2 regions of the Bacillus sp. 2175 genome follow, and region 1 is predicted to be linked to the other one. Evidence: riboswitches for the same ligand, from Rfam matches in the RefSeq annotation. Region 1 holds a riboswitch; the other holds the start of a gene.

Evidence for each region. Region 1 has a riboswitch for preQ1 ahead of ACXKY9_RS07455 (QueT transporter family protein). Riboswitches for the same ligand answer to the same signal wherever they lie in the genome.
Region 2: it holds a riboswitch for preQ1, as region 1 does, so the genes downstream of both, queC (7-cyano-7-deazaguanine synthase QueC) here and ACXKY9_RS07455 (QueT transporter family protein) in region 1, are expected to answer to the same signal.

What each region holds. Positions count from the first base shown of each region.
Region 1 is NZ_CM173819.1:1,379,216-1,386,918, reverse strand. Features, by position in the region: gene ACXKY9_RS07505 (solute symporter family protein) at 1-1,116, opposite strand, end outside; gene ACXKY9_RS07500 (DUF485 domain-containing protein) at 1,119-1,460, opposite strand; gene ACXKY9_RS07495 (sterol desaturase family protein) at 1,683-2,312, opposite strand; gene ACXKY9_RS07490 (hypothetical protein) at 2,391-2,684, opposite strand; gene ACXKY9_RS07485 (LysE family transporter) at 2,704-3,447, opposite strand; gene ACXKY9_RS07480 (YqcI/YcgG family protein) at 3,462-4,190, opposite strand; gene cspB (cold shock-like protein CspB) at 4,452-4,649, shown strand; gene ACXKY9_RS07470 (DUF2564 family protein) at 4,769-5,017, shown strand; gene ACXKY9_RS07465 (zinc-finger domain-containing protein) at 5,051-5,227, opposite strand; gene ACXKY9_RS07460 (ribonuclease H family protein) at 5,240-5,899, opposite strand; gene ACXKY9_RS07455 (QueT transporter family protein) at 6,051-6,536, opposite strand; PreQ1 riboswitch class I at 6,543-6,587, opposite strand; gene ACXKY9_RS07450 (aldose 1-epimerase family protein) at 6,721-7,593, shown strand; gene ACXKY9_RS07445 (reverse transcriptase-like protein) at 7,663-7,703, shown strand, end outside.
Region 2 is NZ_CM173819.1:1,135,286-1,142,988, reverse strand. Features, by position in the region: gene ACXKY9_RS06185 (GNAT family N-acetyltransferase) at 1-335, shown strand, start outside; gene ACXKY9_RS06180 (histidine phosphatase family protein) at 371-973, opposite strand; gene ACXKY9_RS06175 (hypothetical protein) at 1,062-1,244, opposite strand; gene ACXKY9_RS06170 (YkvS family protein) at 1,478-1,663, shown strand; gene queF (preQ(1) synthase) at 1,712-2,209, opposite strand; gene queE (7-carboxy-7-deazaguanine synthase QueE) at 2,228-2,944, opposite strand; gene queD (6-carboxytetrahydropterin synthase QueD) at 2,937-3,428, opposite strand; gene queC (7-cyano-7-deazaguanine synthase QueC) at 3,428-4,090, opposite strand; PreQ1 riboswitch class I at 4,184-4,227, opposite strand; gene kinB (sporulation sensor histidine kinase KinB) at 4,434-5,642, shown strand; gene ACXKY9_RS06140 (DUF6254 family protein) at 5,654-5,770, opposite strand; gene ACXKY9_RS06135 (DinB family protein) at 5,872-6,405, opposite strand; gene ACXKY9_RS06130 (M3 family oligoendopeptidase) at 6,543-7,703, opposite strand, start outside.

The DNA of each region.
Region 1 (7,703 bases):
CCGAGCCATAGATACTTGCTCTTTTTCCGATGATTTCCCTTTGCGAATGATCTCATTATAAAAATCATGAGCGAATGCTGATGCTGCCGTTAATACGAGACCTGCCACTACAGCCAAAATTGTTGCAAAAGCAATTGCTGATACGAAAGCAAATAAGAAGTCTCCACCTAACGCTTTGGCTAATAAAGGTGCTGCCATATTACCCGCTGGGTTCGCTTTAATAATCGCTTCATTTCCTACAAACGCTGCCGCACCAAATCCTAAGAAAATCGTCATAATATAAAATGCACCAATTAACCATGTCGCATATACGACAGATTGACGTGCAGTTTTTGCATCACGTACTGTAAAAAAGCGGACAAGTATATGTGGTAATCCAGCTGTACCAAGTACTAGTCCTAAATTTAAAGAAAGTGTATCAAGGCCATCCTTATACTTTACACCTGGATTTAAAAATGAATCTTTTAATGGTGTAGCTGTTTTCATTTGGGCAAACATTTCAGTCACGCTGAAGTTGAATTTTGCGAAAACGATAACAGAAATAATAAACGTACCGGCCATAAGTAATACAGCCTTTACAATTTGTACCCAGCTCGTTGCTGTCATACCACCAAAAATAACATACACCGTCATAAGTGTTCCAACGATTAATACAGATGTCGTATATTCAATCCCTAATAATAATTTAATAAGTGCACCCGCGCCAACTAATTGTGCAATCATATAAAAGATAGAAATCGTCATCGTATTAAGAGCTGCAACTCCGCGAACTTTTTTCGCGTCAAAGCGTGCTGCAATCATATCCGCCAAAGTGTACTTTCCTAAATTTCTAAGCGGTTCTGCAACAAGATATAGTACAACTAAATAAGCAACTAAAAAACCGATACTATAAAAGAATCCATCAAACCCAGTTAATGCGATTGCTCCAGCTATACCGAGAAATGAAGCAGCAGACATGTAATCTCCAGCAATGGCCAAACCATTTTGCCAACCAGTTAATCCCCCTCCAGCCGTATAAAATTCACTCGCATTTTTCGTTTTTTTCGATGCAAAATAGGTTATGACGAGCGTACCAAGAACAATAATTAAAAATAGTGCAAATGCAGTAGTATTCAAGTTCAGCCCCTCCCTTTTTGCATATCTTGCAAAATTTTTCGGGAGATTTCATCAAATGATTCTGCTTTTTTGCTATAAATCATACATAGTGCCCATGTCATAATAAATTGGGAAAAAGCAAATACCCACGCCCATGTAACGTCTCCAAATGCAGGTGTATTAAGCACCTTTGAATACGATGTTAGAATAGGTAATGCGATAAAAAAACTAAAAAAGAAAATACTCATTGGAATGATAAACTTCTTTTTCGTATTTAATAACAATTGAAATTCTTCCGACTGAACGACCTCTGTATAATTCACCTCATTTTGCAACTTACGTGCTGACGTATCGTCTCGTTTCATTAACCGATCCCCTCTCTTACTTAAAATACACTTCCCCCTTGCATACCTAAAGACTAAATTTTATAAATATTCAGAAACTTATATTCATTTTAGACAATCCATGCATTCATGCAAAGATTTTTTGATAGACATTTTTCGGCAATTTCCCCTAAATTTTTAATATACTTTTTCAAAATAAAGTGACACCTTACTTATTTATCCTCATTAAGACAAAAGCAGTGCTTAACGCACTACTTTTGTCTTTTTTTCCTTTTCTAAATTACGAGCCGTTTCGCTTAACTCAACATCTTTTCCATCTTTAAGTGTTCCAAATATAAAATCGAATACTGGATTTGAAACACCAAACCAAAACTTTTCGTTTTTATAATGATGTAATATATGTTGTTTTTTTAGCCATCTTCCAAACTTAGTGACGGGACGAATCGGTCTATGAGCAATATAATGTTTCCATTCGTAAACGAGCAGCATAATAATCATTCCGATTCCAAATGAAAGTGCAATAGTAACACTTTTTGTAATACCATATGCTATAAGTAAATATATAGTAAAACTAGGTATACTAAACCATACAGGTAAAAACAAAAGTTTTAAATCATCTGGATATACGTGGTGATCATAATGCAATCTTCTTAACATTTTTAATAGAAATGTGTTTTTAGGTGGCTTTATATGGAATAAAAAACGATGTGTCATATATTCATTAAGTGTATAGAAAACAATCCCAAACATACATGCTAACATGCCAAACCACGTAAAAAATTGCATTTTTAAAATAATAATGCAAATAAATAGAATGCTATACATAATAACAATATCATGTTGTAAAAAGAACTCTTTCCCCACTTTCTTCATCTTGTTTCCCCCTTTTTCAAAAAAACAGCCGCAACATATCGTTACGACTATTTCTTTTCTATTCTTATTCTATTCACTTTACAAATTTGCCTGCTGTTCTATTGCCGAGAAAAAATTGTTTGATCCAAATATATTTTGCTTCGGAATAATATGTTCCACTGCAAACACTGTTACTTCTCCTCTTTGCACTTCTCCAATAATGAGCCCAAATATTTCATGATTTACTGCAAACGTCGGTTGCTTTGTTTGTAACAATCTTGCAGCATTATGAAATACCGCTTCATATAGTGGATTTCTATCAGTAATTTCTTTTCGGATTTTTGGCGCTAACGTAATTATAATTTCTTTTCCGTCAATAGTGGTTCGATACATAAAAATCTCCCCTTCAATCTTATGTGAACAACTGTAAAGCTTTGTATGCAAAATGTATAGAGTAACCTACTAAAATAATACCTGCTCCGGCTGTTATGTAGCCAAGCGCTTTTGGTTTTAATAAAGTTCTTCCAAAATGTACAGAAAAAGCAATATTTAAATTCCATAAAATAATACCAACAATAATGCAAAGACTGTACAAAAAAGCTTCTTGTTTCGTTACCTTCGTAAGTAATGAGCTAAGTGTACTTCCGTATATACCAAACCAAAAAACAAGATTTAATGGATTGGATATCGCAATTAAAAATCCTGCCATAAACGATTGCTTAAGGCCACCTACCTCTTCTTTTTTATATTCCATATTCGATTCGAAAATTCCTTGTTTTACACTTTGAAATCCTAAATAAAATAACAAGAAAAAACCCGTGCAATACATGAAGGCTTGTACATATGTATACATAAACACAGAAGATAAACCGAAATAAATGAGAAGCATAAATAAAACATCTGCAGTCATTCCACCAATTCCAACAACCCAAGCGTGCCAAAAACCACGTTCAATTCCTCGTTTTAACATTTCAATATTAATCGGCCCTACTGGCGCAGCTAATGATATACCTAATACGATTTGCTGTATAATTGCTCCAAACATCGCTCTATCCTTTCTACTCTCTTTATTACTAGTTAATGATATAATTTGAAAAAATAGACTAGCTTTCGTAATAAAATACCCTTTTTTATCCAAAATATACAAAAGAGCCATCCAGATGATGGCTCTTATTTTTCTATCCTATGAAGAAAAGGACATTTCCCTTTTATTAGCTCTACATCGTCTCCTATGAAATATTGTTTCCATTCACGATGCTCTGGGTCACCGTAATGACTAATGTTAGGATGTTTCGGCAATTGATCCCACTTTTCAACTCGCTCACGGACCATTTGTCTTGAATATGCTCCTTTAGGACGATCTCCCTCTAATCCATCAAAAATAGTGCGTGGCTGAAACCCAATAACGAGAGAATTCCCTAAATGTCTAGTTTTTCGTTGTTTATAAGCTGGCGCATTTCCAAATGCAAATATTGGCTCACCACCAAATGAAAATTCCCATAAATAATGATCTGGATCTTCAGGAATTTGCTTTGGCCATGCTTGATTATCGTTTTCATGTAAATACTGTAGCACTTTCCAAAAGGAATCACGGTAATATTCGAGTGATTGTTCTTCACATTCCGGTTCTACAAAAAGGAAAAAGCCCCTTCTTACAATCGGCCTCTCTTTCATTAACTCTAAAAAAGATAACATTGTATGTGGCAAATGACTCCAATCATTATGAGAAAGAAATGAATAGCGAAGTTCATTCTTTTTCAAAGCTGTTAAACCGAAATAACATGGAAAAGTTGGTTCTAACACGACACTTGAAAAAATCTCAAATTCTTTTGCAACCCAATCCGGTATGTCGGTTCTCGTTCTCATTTCTTCATTATCTAATAAGTAAGACTTATTCATTCTTTCACCTCATTATGTATAGCATTCAATTAAGAATATTACATACTCGGCCTGTCCTATACCTATTTAAAAATTCGACTGAAAAATTATTTAAAAATACAAAAAATAAAATCGCTTACTTGACTAAATTCTCCCAATTCGTGTATATTTAAATTAATCATTTAGCAGAATATTCAAGAATATAGCATTTTTAGTTTATATTATTTTTCAAATGAATTTCACTAAATGAAAATAGTAAACGCTTTTAGGAGGAATTATAACATGCAAGGAAAAGTAAAATGGTTTAACAACGAAAAAGGTTTTGGATTTATCGAAATGGAAGGCGCTGACGATGTATTCGTACATTTCTCTGCTATTCAAGGAGATGGCTACAAAGCTTTAGAAGAAGGTCAAGAAGTATCTTTCGACATTACTGAAGGTAACCGTGGACCTCAAGCTGCTAACGTAGTAAAACTTTAATCCAACATATAACAGGAGGTTACCTTACTTGGTAACCTCCTTTATTATTCCTTTGTATATTTCCGTTTTACAGAGCAAAAACTATGTGAAATGCGCAATATACAAAGGAGGCAGTAACAATGGGATCAGAAGTAAATGATTTTGAAGAAGTAAAATTCCGTGTAGAAACAGCACAAAAGATGGTAGGTTCTGCAACAATTTCAATGGATCCAGACACATTAGAGCATGCCACTACTGCAGTAGAAGCAGCTCGCTCACAGCTTGAAATTATGAAATCTGTTGCAGTAGATTTAGATGAACCATTTTTAATGAACGAGGAAAAGAAACTAAGCAAATGCGAGCAGCAATTAAACGAAGCAAAGCACTAAAAAACATCCAGAGAATTTTCTCTGGATGTTTTTTTATGACAACTGTTCTCCATACTTTTTCAATGTTTCTCCAACTGTACATTGTCTTATACAAAATGAATGAGCATAATACTTACTATTTGTCTTTCGATTATGTTCTCGCAAGAAACATCCTTCACAGTATGTTTCTAATAAGTCATTTACCTCTGTAATGAGTTGCTTTTTATCCACCTTTGCACCTCTCTATTCGGTTATTTCTTTATGACTATCAATGACTGTCCCTTCTAATGCTTGCGTTGCTAATTGATGTGCTTCTTTATTTTGTTTTCTAGATATCGGTTCACATACAAGTTTTAATTTCATTTGCTTCGCCTTTTGTTCAATTTGATCTAAATAATGGTTTAAATGCTCATCATAACAAGGCCATTCTCCGGCTAATTGCTGCAATACAACTTGAGAATCGCCGCGAAGTGTAACTGCTTCATATTTAATCCCTAATTCCTCGAGTATATTCATACCGTATAATAGTGATGCATACTCCGCTTCATTATTATCATCTATACCTTCTATATATGCATTGCGGCGAATGCGGTAGTTTGTATTTCCTTTTTTATAATACACACATATACCAACGCCAGCTTCTTTCGTTTGCACATCATACCCCCCATCAAAATAAACGAGTATTTCTTGGGGCTCTTCCTCTACTTGCTTACTTAACTTTTTCATCTCTTTTAATGACCATTCTGCGTCCATTTCATCATAAAATGAAAATTCTTTTACTCTTCCTGTTTTCTCAAAATCCTCTGCAAATTGAAGTATTTCTTCTATGTTCATATACTCTGTTGTTAATTCCGTCTGCAATCCGCGCTTCGTTTTATACAACCAATGAATTTTATATTTCATACTACATTCCCCTTATGTAAGACTTCTTATATGTAGCCAGCTAATAAAAGCCTCACTTTATTTTATTATATTTTATCAAGAGTCAAAGAATTATATTCAATATTATCACATGCAAAAAGAGCTATCCCTATAGGAATAGCTCTTTCATCTATTACATAAATCTTTCAAATTGTACTCGCTTATTAATCCAGTACATTACAGGCATACCAATCGCCATGACAACAAATTCACCGATTGCACATGTTAACCAAGACAACATAAATGGTAAACCCAATGCAAGATGAAGTTCAATTGCAATCATAAACATTGTAATCGTAAAGATAACTGTATTAAAAATCATACGAGCCCAAACACCTTTAATAAATCGCATAGAAATAATCGTTGCAACTAACGCAAGAATAGATTGGCCTACTCCAAATACTAAATCATAAGCGATCATAGGTGAGAAAAAGAGATTCGTTAAAAATACACCTAATACAATTCCGTAAATTGCTTTCTTGTTAAATACAACGAGATGATTAAACATCTCTGAAATACGAAACTGTACATTTGTAAAGCCAAATGGCTGAATAAGCATAGAAACAGCAATATATAATGCCGCTAAAATACCATTACCGACTAATGTTCTAATATTCATGACAAAATCTCCTTAGTTTTTTTACGTGGGATGGTTTCGAACCACGTTATTCTTTTTTTTAGCAACAAGATTATATTTTACGTGGTAGCCCCTCTTTCGTCAATAGATTTCCTATCATAAACTACCTTTTTCCTTTTAGACAACGTATAATGAAACATATGAAAGATTTAGGAGGTTTCACTTCATGACAGCAACAATTCAAAATGAAAAAGTGATCGTTTCCATTTCTGACAAAGGTGCAGAATTACAGAGCGTTCGCTTAAAAGAAGACAACATAGAATATTTATGGCAAGGTGATTCTACTTATTGGGGACGCCGTGCACCAATTTTGTTCCCAATTGTCGGTCGATTAGTAGATAATACATACTACGTAGACGGTAAACCATATTCATTAACACAACACGGTTTCGCTCGTGATCTTACTTTCTCTGTGAAAGAACAAAGCGAAACAAAGATCACTTATATCGTTACTAGTAATGAAGAAACATTAAAAAAATACCCATACGAATTCGAATTACTCGTTTCTTATGAGCTAGATGGACAAAGTGTTCATGTAACATATGAAGTAAACAATCCTACTTCTAAAGAAATGTTCTTCTCAATCGGAGCACATCCTGGATTCAACTTCCCTTTATTGGACGGTGAATCATTTACAGATTATCACTTATCGTTTAATGGTTCGGAACGCTTAGAAACAAGCGTATTAGAAGGGCCTTATCTTTCAAACAAAAAGCAATTAATCGCTGAAAATACGACTGAATTGCCACTTACATACGATTTATTCAAAAATGATGCACTTATTTTTGAACATATGAATACGAATGAAATTTCGATTCGTTCTCATAAACATAATAAATTTGTAAAAGTAGAATTTGATGGATTTCCATTTGTCGGCGTATGGACACCAGGGGATAACGCACCTTTCTTATGTATTGAACCTTGGTATGGAATCGCTGATGAAGTAAATCCAGCAAAAGATTTCAAGGACAAAAAGGGAATTCAATCTTTACAAGCGAATGAAACATTTACATGTCGTTACAGCATCACAATCGGATAACTACCCTATCCCCTACTTCAAAAAAATATTTAAGTAGGGGATAATCTTATAATTTGGAGGTTTCTCATTTTGATTGAAGTATATATTGATGGTGCATCAAAAGGAAATCC
Region 2 (7,703 bases), 240 kb from region 1:
ACGCACCAATTGTACATCACTTAAGAGCATTACATAAAGATGAATCAATTACGTTAGAAAAAGAAGCTGAGCTTGATGAGTATTACATTGATACATTATCAGTTTCAAGTGCACACGGCGGAAAAGGTATAGGTTCTAAATTAATTGAAGCTGCCGAAATCTATGCAACTGAAAAAGGGCATAAAAAAATCGCTTTACTTGTTAATTTAGAAAACAAACGCGCCTATTCACTATACGAAAAGTTAGGTTATAAAAAAGATGAAATTGTTATGCTAGTAGGAGAACCTTATGCTCATCTCGTAAAACCATTAAACGTCAAAATTTCTATATCTTAAAAAGAAAGCACACGATTTATATAAATCGTGTGCTTTTATGTTAAATTTGTATTTAATATATTTCCATCCATCGCCTCGTGAAACGTATATGTTGTACATCCCCATGGCTCTCTGTGCAAAATAGGAGAACCAGACCATCCCATCGCTCTCAGTTCGGCACCAATCATTACATTCACATAATTATGACCTACAAGAGCTATACTTCCATGTACGAGAGCATAACGATGTAACAGGTAAGCCGCTTGCCTTACCCTCTCTCTTACTTCCTTATAAGACTCAACATCTTTATGGTAGCCAAGTATCCATAATGTTCGTCCAATGAACATCCATACCTTAATTGTGCATTTCAACCACTTCGGAGCAAAAAAGCATGAAGGAACTTCAGCTTCTCTAAAAAGAGAATTTTGCATAAAAGATAAAGAATCCGTCAATTCAGCTGCTGATTGTACAGCACGCCTTTGATCACTTGTTAAGACAAATTTCGCTGCTTCAATTGCCTCTATTGTTTCTATCGGCATTTTAGCTTTTTGTATCATTGACTCGGAATCATACTGTTTCATCCATTCGTGAAATGAATTAATTGTCATCGGTTCTCTTATACGACTTAAACAACCATGACGAATAAAAGAAATCTTCATTCTTTTCACTCTCCATTCATCACTTATGAACTCTATTATGCACTAGTTCTAAACATCATACCACGCAAGAAAATAAAGTTATATACCTTTACATCTCCCCACCACTATCATGTGTTATCGAAGCATGGATACCATCCATCCCATCAAAATATGTACTCGTATCATATTGACGAATCTTTTTTAAATGCATATAAGAAAATAAAAATAAAATTAAAGCTATAACACTCCCCACAAATTCAAACATCATTTTACCGCCTCTAATTTCTCCCACTTCAGCAGGTTATTCTACTTTTTCATTATACCTCGATATAAAGATTCTTGCATTTTTGCTATTTTTTCTAAAAAACATGGATTTTCTACATATTTTCTTACAAAAAGTGAATATTTTTCGAATTTTTACTTTGGAAACATTTACAAAGTAGGAAATATGGTTCAAAATAGGAGGAAATAAAAAAACCCAAATTTATTCTTTTTTTGGGAAAACTGTAACAAGGAGAGTTGCTTATGCAGATCGCAGAAACTGGAGATATCATCGAATTTAAAGGTGGAATGCAAGGCCGTGTTCAAAAAGTAAATCAAAACTCTGTTATTGTTGATATAACAATTATGAAGAATTTTAGAGAACTAGATATGGAACCTCTTACAGTTGTAAGTCATAAAAACTATACTGTCATTAATCAAAATGCATAATATAATAGAAAGAAAGGGCCTGTATAGTATACAGGCCCTTTCTTTCTATTAACGATTATCAATTGTTTCCGGATATAGATCGTGGTTCATCATGCGGTAGTCAGCCATTTGTTCATACTTCGTACCTGGGCGCCCGTAGTTGCAGTATGGATCAATTGAAATGCCACCACGTGGTGTGAATTTCCCCCATACCTCAATATAACGCGGATCCATTAATTTAATTAAATCGTTCATAATAACGTTCATGCAATCTTCGTGGAAATCACCATGATTGCGGAAACTAAATAAATACAACTTTAAAGATTTACTCTCTACCATTTTTTGCTCTGGAATATAGCTAATATAAATTGTTGCAAAATCTGGTTGTCCTGTTTTCGGGCATAAACTTGTAAATTCAGGACAATTGAATTTTACAAAATAATCACGGTTTGGATGATTATTATCAAATACCTCTAATATTTCTGGGCTATATTCAAATAAATATTTTGTATTTTGATTCCCTAGTAATGTTACATCTTTTAAATCTTCATCTAATCTTCCTGTCATTTTAAACATCCCTTCTCGTTATACGCCGCGCTTATTTCCCCATACTAACGCATGAAGCTGAGGCAATACTTTGGCATCATTCATCTCTTTACAATTTACAGCTTTATCAATCAGCCATTCATACTTATCTAATAAATTTTTTATAAGCATCGCATCATCCACTGTTTTTGTATCATCGTTTCCTACTTGTAAGAAAAATGGTACCTTTGGATAACGTTCGTGCATCTTAACTGCATATTCAAAATCATGATCATCGAATACTACTACTTTTAAACTAATATCTTTTCCTGCTAGTTTCTCAATAATAGCATCTAACTTATGAAAATCTGTTTTCATCGTTGAACTTGGTGGTTTTGGAGAAATTGTTACCTCATCAATTTGAAGTAACCAATCTTGCCATTTACTCCCTTGCGTTTCAATTGCCGTTCGCATTCCATTTTCTTTTAATATAGAAAGAAGAAACTCAATATTTTTCAGCAATGCCGGATTTCCACCTGAAATCGTAACATGAGAAAAATTTTCTCCTCCAATTGCAACAAGCTCATCCCAAATATCTTCTGGTGTCATCTGTCTAATTTGATCTTTAGCTGATCCATCCCACGTAAAAGCAGAATCACACCAAGCACAGCTATAATCACAACCAGCTGTACGAATAAACATTGTTTTTTGCCCTACAACCATTCCTTCACCTTGAATAGTCGGACCGAATATTTCTAAGACAGGGATTTTACTCATCAAGCATCCACTCCCGTCTTACTTCCGCATAACTAGTCGGCGTCTCAAATAGACGAACAAATTCAACGCGAGCTCCTTTATATTCGTTCACTCGATTCTCTTTTGTTAGTGCTTCTGCCATCTTTTCATAAATCCAAACGACCATATTTTCAGCAGTCGTATTCATTGCAGGTAACGTTTCGTTTAAATAACGATGATCTAGATAAATTTCGATTTCATTTTTCCAAATTTCTTTTATATCTCCAAAGTCAATTGCAAGACCTATTTCATTTACATATCCACTAATTCCAAATACAACTTTATATGTGTGACCGTGTAAGTTTTTACATTTCCCTTCATAACAGTGTAAATGGTGTGCTGCATCAAATGTAAATTCCTTGCTGACCATTACTCTTTTATTATGGTATTTGAGTTGTTTACGCTGAATATCCTTGTCCATTTTTTGCAAATTCTCTACGATGCGAAATCCAAAAAAGTTATCCATTAGTTATTCGCTCCTTCGCGTTCTTGTAGGTACGTATCTAATCCTGCTTTACGAAGTTGACATGCTGGACATTCACCGCAACCATCACCAATGATTCCGTTATAACATGTTAATGTTTTTTCTCGAACAAACTCAAATGCTCCAAGTTCATCTGATAATTTCCATGTTTCAGCCTTATCAATCCACATAAGTGGCGTGTGAATGACAAACGGGTAATCCATAGATAAATTTAAAGTAACATTTAACGATTTCACAAACACGTCACGGCAGTCTGGATAACCACTGAAATCAGTTTCACATACACCCGTTACAATATGACGTGCTCCAACTTGTTTTGCTAATACAGCAGCAAATGATAAGAAGAGTAAATTTCGTCCATCTACAAATGTCGATGGCAATTCACCTTCTTCATGTGTAATCTCCATATCCGTTCTGGTTAACGCATTTGGAGCAAGTTGATTTAATAGACTCATATCTAGTACCGTATGCTTTATTCCTAGTTCTTTTGCAATTTCCGCTGCACAATCAATTTCTAGCTTATGACGTTGATTGTAATTAAACGTTACAGCTTCTACCTCTGCAAACTGCTCTATTGCCCAAAATAAACATGTCGTACTATCTTGTCCTCCACTAAAAACAACAACTGCTTTTTCTTTTTTCATTTCACTCATTCTCCTTCTCTACTATAAATAAGAAGAAAGAACGTTCTTGAACTGTCACAATAAAAAAACAAAACAATACCTAAGGATATTGTTGTTTCCATAGTTTTTTATAGAGGGAGTTCGCGAACCTCTCCCGCGCGATGCACGGAATTTCTTCTTTCATTGACACAGCTTATTGTAACATATTGTATACTAGCGTAAAAATTTCTGATTTTTCCGCTATTTATTATTTCATTTCTTTCATTTTATAGTATGATTAATTTAATCTAAGAAGAGAGGAGGCATCCCACTGAAATCCTTTATTATTTATCTCTTTTTAAATATATTATTCATCCTGATTACAATGCTCGTATATCATTTATTTTGGAATCAAAAAGGGAAACGCTCTCCTAAATTAAATTCAGCTATATTCATTGTACTCTGTTGCCTTGCTACCGTACTCTGTATTACATTTGCAGCAAAAACAAATAATGGTTTTCAATTTGATATGCGCCATATTGTATTAATTGTCGGTACATTAACGGGAGGGCCTATTGCTGGTGGTTCTATCTTAGTTGTATTAAACATATATCGCTTATTATTAGGTGGGGTAGGTGTTTTCCCATCTCTTATCGGTTCTGTTCTTCTATTTATTGTTCTACTATTAACATATAAATTTTTTAATCAAACTTCTAATCGTATAAAAATAACACTTGCTATTATCTACAGTCTCACATACGGATTTAGTTGGATACCCTTCTTCCTTTCAAAGGTTACAAATAAGACTGATTATATACTGCATATTATTGTGTATGAGTTATGTTCAATGCTTGGTACGATTCTAATTTTATATTTACTGCACATATTACAAACTCAAGTTCGTCTCCAAAACGAACTTATAAATGCTGAAAAGTTTCATTTAATTGGTGAAATGGCAGCGTCTATCTCTCATGAAATTCGCAATCCATTAACTTCAACGAAAGGTTTTTTACAACTGTTACAATCAGATACCTGTACTGAGCAGGAACGAAAATTGTATATCGACATTGCCATTAACGGCATCGAACAAGCAAATCATGTTCTTACAGATTATTTAACCTTTGCTAAACCAAGCATTGAAAAAGAACAAACATTACAGTTAGAAGAAGAATTACTACATGCATTGTCGTTAATTACACCGCTTACTAATTTAACAAATGTACGTACTCATTATATAAAGCAAAGCACTTCTTTTTTTATCGCTGGTGAAAAGCAAAAACTAAATCAATGTTTATTAAATATTTTAAAAAATTGCATTGAGGCTATGCCAAAAGGCGGTGATCTTTATTTCACATTAGTTCCTGATCATAAGCATATTCAGTTATATATAAAAGATACAGGAGTCGGTATGGATTCAGAACAAGTAAAACGTCTTGGCTCTCCTTTTTATTCAACGAAAGAAAAAGGTACTGGACTTGGAATGATGGTCGTATTCAGTGTTGTTCAAGCTATGAATGGAAAAATTGATATTATAAGTGAAAAAGGAATCGGTACAACCTTTTTATTAACTTTTCCACTCATACAAAAAACGTGATGAAATACTCATCACGTTTTTTCTGTTCCTTCAACTAATTCAGCAAAAGCTTTCACTTTTCCGTGCGGTTGTTGATTTTCTTTACGTGCTTTCCAGGCGCGCTCTTCTTCTCGCTTCTTCTTAGACATGTTTTTTCAACTCCTTCTTTTCTTTCTCCATGTAGTATTCCAAAATAAGAAAGAAAACTATGCACGTATCAAAAAAGAAGTGGTTTCCCACTTCTTCCACTTTAGCGTTGCAAAATTGCATGTTTCGCCTCTTTTAACTGCGTAAGATGTCTTTGTTCATGCAAATCAAGAAATTGAACCCATTGATACAAATTCAGATCATTAAAAACAGGATGCTTTAATCCATTTTCAAATAAATCTTTTTCATCTATAACACTATGAAGCGCGTGTAATAGTTCTTGGCGTGAATGTTCTAGCAATTGAATTCCTTGCTGTTTTTTCATTAAAGTTTCTGTTGGTTGCATTTGCTGAGGAGCTTCTCGTTTATGTGTGCGATCAAGCGTAAGTTGGAGGTCTTTAAATGGAGTCATGTTTCTTTCCTTTTTTTGTAAAGCATATACAAGGGCAGACGTGACAGATTGTTCAACTAAATGCAAGTGGTGTAAAATTTGAATAATGCTCCATTTATCACGGCGTGGCTTTACATTCACTTCTGTGTCATTTAACATTTCAATTTCTGATAATAGCGTGCTTCGAGTAGACTGTAATGAGTTTACTAAACTTTCTAAACTTACATCCATATTAGATTGAAGCATACTTGTTCCCCCCTTTTGTTTGTGAAAAGAGGTGCTCCTTATTAGAAACACCTCTTTAGTATTCTGAATTTTCTTTTATTATCTCATCATTTTCCCATTATGTCGATGTTAAACATGTGAAAAAAAGCGCATGTTTTTTACAATTTTGTGTCGTCAATCGCATGTAACCATGCTTCAATTTCTGTAATAACACTTTTCACACAGCCTTCAGCAAATGGTGATGTTAAATTTGCAACTTCTACTAATTCTAAGAACGATTTACTTCCACCTTGTTGGCACAGATTCACATAATCTTCCCAAGCCTCTTGTCTATTATCTCTTGCACGTTTCCAAAATTGTAGCGCACAAATTTGAGCAAGCGTGTAATCAATATAATAGAACGGTGAGCTATAAATATGCCCTTGACGTTGCCAAAAACCACCGCGCTCTAAATAATCATTATCCTCATAATCACGATGTGGTAAATATTTCTTCTCTATGTTACGCCATGCTGTCTTACGCTCTTCAGGTGATGCTTCAGGATTTTCATATACATAATGTTGATATTCATCAACAGATACACCATAAGGTAAAAACAGAAGTGCTGAACTTAAGTGAGAGAAGTAATATTTATCTGCATCTTCTTCAAAGAATAGCTTCATCCATGGCCATGTAAAGAATTCCATACTCATAGAGTGGATTTCACATGCCTCATATGTTGGCCAATTATATTCTGGAATTTCAAATTTACGACTTTCATATACTTGGAAAGCATGACCTGCTTCATGTGTTAATACATCAATGTCACCAGATGTTCCATTGAAGTTTGAGAAAATAAATGGCGCTTTATAATTCTCAATATATGTACAATATCCGCCACCAGCTTTTCCTTTTTTCGCAACTAAATCTAATAAATCATTATCTAGCATGAAATTGAAAAATTCATCTGTTTCAATCGATAACTCTTTATACATTGTCTTTCCATGATCAACAATCCAATCCGCATCTCCTTTTGGAGTTGGGTTACCTGTAGCAAACTCAAAGTTTTCGTCGTAATAAGCTAACTTCTCTACACCGATACGTGCTTGTTGTCGCTTTCTTAATTCCGTTGTAACGGGAACGATATAATCTAGCACTTGCTGACGGTAATTAGCCACCATCTCCGCATTATAATCTGTACGGTACATTCTTGCATATCCAAGTTCAACAAAGTTTTTGAAACCTAAAGATTTTGCGATTTTCGTTCTCACTTTAACAAGCTCATCATAAATACGATCTAGTTCTTCCTCAATTCCAGCTAAAAATCCGTAGTATGCTTC